DNA from 2 places in the Tepidiforma sp. genome. Region 2 is predicted to be linked to the other one. Evidence: riboswitches for the same ligand, from Rfam matches in the RefSeq annotation. Region 2 holds a riboswitch; the other holds the start of a gene.

Region 1 (3,198 bases), on a different contig from region 2:
TGGCCGGCTTCGTCGACCATCCGCTCCTTGATGCCAGGGTAGGCGGATTCGAGGTTGGCGACGAGCGCCTCGAGCGTTGGGCCCTCGGCGGTTACCGTCGACTGGTTGCCCGTGAGGGGGCGGAGCGGCTGCGGGATGCGGACATTGACAGGCACGTGGGCAGTTCCTTCCTCTGCGAAGTTCGTCGTGACGCGGTGCTGAAGGCGCGGGCTCAGCCTTCGACGATGTCGCCCGTGACCGGGTCGACGCGGACGCCGCGCTCCTGCGCCCAGGCGAGGCTCCGCTCGATCTCGTCCGGGTCGCCCTCCAGTTCGAGGACGACCCAGCCGGTCTTCTCGTCGACGTCGGCCATGCGGACGTTGGTGATGACCTGGAACTCGTGGCCGAGGCGGTAGATGATCGGCTCGCGGATCAGGTTCTCGGGAAATGTGAAGCGGACGCGTTTGACGGCCATCACGCGACTCCCTGCGCTACGCGGGCATTGTACGCCGCCTCGAAGCTCTCCATCGTGGCCTCGATTTCGAGCGGCGGGTTGAGCGCCTCGGCGACGGCTTCGACCGTCTTGAACCCGGCCCCGGTGATGAAGGCGACGGTCAGCTCATCCGGGTGGATGCGGCCCTGCGCGGCGAGCTGCTTGAGCGAGGCGACGGTGACGCCGCCGGCCGTCTCCGCGAAGATCCCCTCCGTCTCCGCCAGCAGCTTCATGCCGGCGACGATTTCGTCGTCGGTGACGCTGCCGCAGGCGCCTCCGGTCTCCTGCAGCTGGACGAGGCTGTAGTAGCCGTCGGCGGGGTTGCCGATGGCGAGCGACTTCGCGATGGTGTTCGGCCGCTGGGGCCGGAAGTTCATCGAGCCCTCCTGCCAGGCCGTCGCCACGGGCGAGCAGCCGGCGGCCTGCGCGCCGCTCATCCGGGTCTTGGGCTCATCGATGAGGCCCGTCTTCCAGAGCTCCTGCAGCCCCTTCCGGATCTTCACGAAGAGCGAGCCGGAGGCGATCGGCACGACGCAATGGTCGGGCGCGCGCCAGCCGAGCTGCTCCGCGACTTCGAAGCCGAGCGTCTTCGAGCCTTCGGAGTAGTAGGGCCGCACGTTCACGTTCACGAACGCCCAGTTGTAGGCGCCGGCGAGCTCCGCGCAGAGCCGGTTCACGGCGTCGTAGTTGCCCCGCACCTTCACGAGTGTCGGGCCGTAGATGCTCGAGCCGAGCACCTTCCCGAGTTCGAGGTCGTGCGGGATGAAGACGACGGCCTCCATGCCGGCGGCGGCGGCGTGGGCGCTGACGCTGTTGGCGAGGTTGCCCGTGCTGGCGCAGGCGAGCTTGTCGTAGCCCAGCTCCCGCGCGCGGCTGCTCGCCACGGCGACCACGCGGTCCTTGAACGACCACGTCGGGTTCACGGTGTCGTTCTTGATGTAGAGGTTGTTCAGGCCCAGCGCTTTGCCGAGGTTCTTCGCCCGGATGAGGGGGGTGAACCCGGCGCCGATATCGATCGCCGATTCGGCATCGCAGGGCAGGTAGTCGCGGTAGCGCCAGAGCGAGGCCGGCCCGCGCTCGATGCGCTCACGGCTGACGGCCTTCCGGATGGCGTCGTAGTCGTAGGTGACTTCGACGGGCCCGAAGCAGAAGTCGCAGACGTGGCGCGCTTCGAGCGGGTATTCGCGGTGGCATTCGCGGCAGCGGAGATTCTTGGCAAAGCTCATGCTCTTCCTCCCTTCGGAGCGTGGGCCCGCGCGGGCGCAGGGCGTCGGCTGACGCGCGGGCGGACGGGCGGCGAAGACGGTGCGGGAGGCCCCTTCGGGTGAGGGGCTAGAGCATGACCATTCGGCCCAGGAACTCAACCATCTCGGCAACTCCTCGTTCCGCGTGGGCCGTGTTTCGGAGCGAAGTCGCTCTCATCTTTCCCCCGGGATGCTCCCGGGAGGCCGGATTTGGCACCTTACCCGCCGGGCAGGTTGCCGGGGTTTCACCGGGCCGGTCCCTCAACCCCATCTCGATACGAGCGGCCACGTTCGCGGGATTTCCTCACATGCTAGCACGGGCCGACGCTAACGCGGCAAGATCGCGCGTCAATCGGCCGGCTCGAGGCCGAAGGCCCGGATGACGGCGACGAGGCTCGCGCCGTCCAGCGCCTGCGCCAGCAGGCCGTCGAGGTAGCGGAGGTCGAACGGGTCGCCCGCCGCCGCGCCCGTCTCGGCCGCCAGCGCCGCCATGTAGGCCGCCGCGAGCGGCTCGAGCGGCGACTGGAGCGCCGTGACCGTCGGGTAGGCCGTTGTCACCAGCTCGGCGAAGGAGCGGTAGGGCGCGTTCGTCCCGGGGAGCGCCGCCTCCACGCCGGGCGACCGCAGCACGCCGATCGACTCCGGCAGCACTGCCCCGCTGTTGACCATCGCGAGGGCGTCGATGCGCAGCTCCCGCGCCAGCCGCGTCCGCTCTTCGGCGAGCGTCGGGTTCGCGGCGACGAGCCGGAGGAAGAGGAGCGTATCGAAGGCGGTGGCGGCCACCTCCTCGACCCGGCTGTCGAACTGGTCGCAATGGACCGCCTCGTGGGCGAGGAGCGGGATGAGCAGCTCGAACCGCTCGCCGCGCAGGGAAGGGTGAATGGAGACCACCCGCGCGCCCGTGCCGGTGGAGGTGACCCGCGCGAGCAGCCGCTCCATCCCCGGCGGCTCGCGGAAGTCGATGCTCGCTGCCGGCTGGCCGGTGCAGTTCGCCGGGGTGAGCAGGTCGGCCAGCGCGGGCTCGGCGAACGTCCCCGTCAGCGCCGCGAGCGCGGCGCGGAGCTTCGGCGACGGGACGGTCGCCGCCGGGATGGCGTCGTAGACGGCGAGGGCATCGGCGCTCGTCGCGGCATCCGATCCGCGCACGGCGAGGTGCCGGCGGAGCGCTTCCCGCATCGCCGCCGGGTCATCTGTCGCCGGGTCCGGCTCGCGCTCCTCCGGGGGGTCGAAGAAGGCCGGGTCGGCCGGCGTGAGGGCGCTGGAGGCGAGGAGCGCGGCGAGCGGGCTGAGGTCGGCAGCTACCGGCACCTCGAAGCTGCCGCTCGCCCGCGGGTCGAACGCCCGGCGCGAGACGGTCAGCACGCTCCCTTCGGTCACGAGCGCATCGACCGTCAGCACGACTTCCCGCCGGTTCGCGGTGCTCCGCTCGGCGGCGGCGACGAGCTGGCGGCGGGAGCCGCCTTCGGCGAGGGCGATGCGCAG
Region 2 (3,198 bases):
GAGTAGCCGGTTTCGTTCGCCTGGAAGGCGTCGCGCTCGGCGATGCGCTGGCGGTCGTCGTCGGTCAGGTCCGGCGGGGGCTGGACGAAGAGGAAGTTGAGGTGGGCGCCGATGACGTGCCCGGGGTAGGCCGAGGCCATCTTGGCGGAGATGATGCCGCCCCAGTCGCCGCCCTGGACGCCGTAACGCTGGTAGCCGAGCTCCTGCGTCATGAGGGTGTGGAAGGCAGCGGCGATGCGGCTGATGCCCCAGCCGCGCTCGCGGGGCTTGCCGCCGAAGCCGAAGCCGGGCAGGGCCGGGATGACGAGGTCGAAGGCGTCGGCGTCGGTGTGGCCGTGGGCGGCCGGGTTCACGAGGCGGTCGATGATGAAGTAGAACTCGAAGATAGAGCCCGGCCAGCCGTGGATGAGGAGGAGGGGGAGGGCGCCGGGCTTGCCGCTCTCGATGTGCCAGAAGTGGATATCGACGCCGTCGACGTCGGCGAGGAAGCCGGGGTAGCGGTTGAGGTGGCCTTCGTGGAGGCGCCAGTCGTAGCCGTTCGCCCAGTAGTCGCAGAGCTGGCGGATGTAGCCCAGGTTCGCGCCGTAGTCCCAGCCGGCATCGGCGAACTGGTCGGGCCAGCGGGTGCGGGCGAGGCGTTCGCGGAGGTCGGCGAGGACCTCGTCGGGGACGTGGATGGCGAAGGGGCGGATGCTCATGGCGGGGAATGATAGCGCCGGTCGGGCGGGGACGCCTTGACCGGGCGGCGGGGGTGAACCTAGCATGAAGCGACGGCGCTGAGGTAGCTCAGTTGGTAGAGCACGGCACTGAAAATGCCGGTGTCCTCGGTTCGATCCCGAGCCTCAGCACCAGGCATGCGAGCAACGCTGGCCCGGCCATTTTGGCCGGGCCAGCTGCGTTCCTGGGGAAGCGTCAGGCGGCGGCCGGCGCCTCGGCCGGGAAGTGGACGAAGCGGCCATCGAAGACGGCGAAGCGGCCGCGGAGGTCAGACTTGAAGGCGCGGACGATGTCCTGAACGTCTTCGAAGAGGAGGTGGAAGGAGTTGCGGGTGTCGAGGCGGACTTCGACGGCGTAGCCCTGGTGGTGGATGGCCTCGATGCGGCCGGAGATGGGGGCCGTGAGCGTCTTGCGGTTGGTGACAGGGAAGGAGCGGGTTTCGCGCATGGGACACCTCCAATCGGTCCTGGCTGGGGCACCTTCCGGGGGCTTCCCCCGGGGTTGCCGGGCGGTCATCGGGCCAGGTCCCTCGCGCCACTCGTGATTGGGGACGGGGTTGCGGCGGGGTGCCGCGGGGTATTGCGCCGGGGGCGCGAACGTGCGGGTGCGAACTCCTTTCCGGGGCAGCGAAAAGCCCCTCACGGGGGAGGGGCTGGCGTTCGGGATGCCGGCGCCCCTCCGGCTTCGAGGGGCGGGTAGACGTTACCCGCCGTTGGTTGCCCCGTCGTTCGGGGCCGCGTCATGGTGGCACCTTGGCGGCGTTACCAGGTTGCCGGGCAGCTCGCGCTGCCGCTCGGGACGCTTCGAGGGAAAGGATAGGGACGGCGCGGGGGCTGTCAAGGCCTCAACGAACAACGGCACGCTCGCTCGAGCGCGCCGTTTCGATCGCAGCCAACAGGCGGTGGCTCCCCGGCGAGGATTCGAACCTCGAACCTAGCGGTTAACAGCCGCGCGCTCTACCGTTGAGCTACCGGGGAACACCCTGAGTTTCGGACGGCGGGGCGGGACGCGCAACCGGGGCATGCCCGAAACGGGCGCGCGGTGATTCCGATGCCGGCGTGGTCTCGCTCAAGATCACTGGCGGGCGTTCCGGCCTCGTTTCATCTGGTCTCGTTTCAACGGGAACGGCCGCCGGCGGGGAGTCACGTGCGCCCCCAGGTGGATCCCCCCGCCGGTGGCCGCGAATCGAGCATGGCACGGGCGGCGGGGGCGTTCACCCGGCGTTGGGCAAGGCGGCCGTAAAATGCCGGAAAACTCGCGAAGGCGGTACGCCCCGTGCCCGTTCCCGTCGTTGGACTCATCGGCTGCGGCCATATCGGCCGGTTCCACTCGCGCAACCTGCGCGGCGCCATCCGGGCCGGGGCAGCGGAGGCGCGCTACGTCGCGGTGTGCGACCGGGACCGGGCGCGGGCGGAAGCGTTCGGGGCGATCGTCGGCGCGGAGCTGGTGACCGACGACGCGGCGGAGCTGTTCGGGTTCCCGGGGCTGACGGCGGTCTACATCTGCACAGAGACGGCGGAGCACCCGGCGCTCGTCCGGGAAGCGGCGCGGCGGGGGCTGGACGTGTTCTGCGAGAAGCCGCTCGCGCGGACGCTGCCGGAAGTCGAAGAGATGGTCGCGGCGGTCGAGGGGGCCGGGGTCATCAACCAGGTCGGGCTCGTGCTGCGGTACTCGCCGGTGCTGACCGTGCTGGCGGACCTCATGCGCGACCCGGGGCTCGGGCCGCTGCTCACGGCGCATTTGCGGGACGACCAGTTCTTCCCCATCCGGGGCCACTACCGGAGCACGTGGCGGGGGAGTTTCGAACGGGCCGGCGGCGGGACGCTCATCGAGCACTCGATTCATGACGTCGACGTCTTCCGATGGCTGTTCGGGGAAGTTACGGCGGTGCGGTGCCACACACGGGAGGCGACGCCGGGGCACCCGGGCATCGAAGACGTGGCGCTGGTGACCTTCCAGCACGAAGGCGGGCACCAGACCACGCTGACGTCGGTGTGGCACGGCCTCGACGACCGGCCGTCCACGCGCTACCTCGAGGTGTTCTTCGAAGGCGGGTATTTCGCGACCGAGCACGACTTCCTCGGGCCGATCCGGGTGCAGGGCCGCAGCGGACCGGTGCGCGAGATGAGCGCGGAGGAGGTGTTCGAGCGGTACGTGGAGCTGACGGGGCTGGACGAGGGGACGGCCGAGCTGGCACGGGCGGGGATGATGGAGGATGTGGCGTTCCTCCGGTGCGCGGCCGAGCGGCGGCCGGCGTTCCCGGATTTCCGGACGGCGCTGGCGGCCCACCGGGTGGTCGATGCCTGCTACCGGAGCGCCCGGGACGGCGCTGAGGTTGCGCTGGCATAGACGAAATCGCTGTCGTATACGCGCCGTCTATGGCTGGAAGCGAATGCCCGTTTACCCGTCGATAGCGATCGGCTAGCATTGGGTCCATTCGGCCCGTGGACCGGTGCCAGACCCGCGAAGGGACGGGCCGCG

Evidence for each region. A riboswitch is a leader RNA that binds a small molecule or an ion and turns the genes downstream of it on or off. The one in region 2 is predicted to bind S-adenosylmethionine.
Region 1: linked by a shared signal. The riboswitch ahead of thrC (threonine synthase) and the one ahead of N2041_RS06005 (hypothetical protein) in region 2 are both predicted to bind S-adenosylmethionine.

The regions. Positions count from the first base shown of each region.
Region 1 is NZ_JANZZD010000005.1:14,475-17,672, forward strand. It holds gene N2041_RS03985 (ubiquitin-like small modifier protein 1) at 1-155, opposite strand, end outside; gene N2041_RS03990 (NIL domain-containing protein) at 212-454, opposite strand; gene thrC (threonine synthase) at 454-1,698, opposite strand; SAM riboswitch class I at 1,888-1,998, opposite strand; gene N2041_RS04000 (hypothetical protein) at 2,065-3,198, opposite strand, start outside.
Region 2 is NZ_JANZZD010000008.1:9,750-12,947, reverse strand. It holds gene N2041_RS06015 (epoxide hydrolase family protein) at 1-698, opposite strand, end outside; tRNA gene N2041_RS06010 (tRNA-Phe) at 776-851, shown strand; gene N2041_RS06005 (hypothetical protein) at 913-1,164, opposite strand; SAM riboswitch class I at 1,172-1,267, opposite strand; SAM-I-IV-variant riboswitch at 1,420-1,524, opposite strand; tRNA gene N2041_RS06000 (tRNA-Asn) at 1,620-1,694, opposite strand; gene N2041_RS05995 (Gfo/Idh/MocA family oxidoreductase) at 1,993-3,066, shown strand.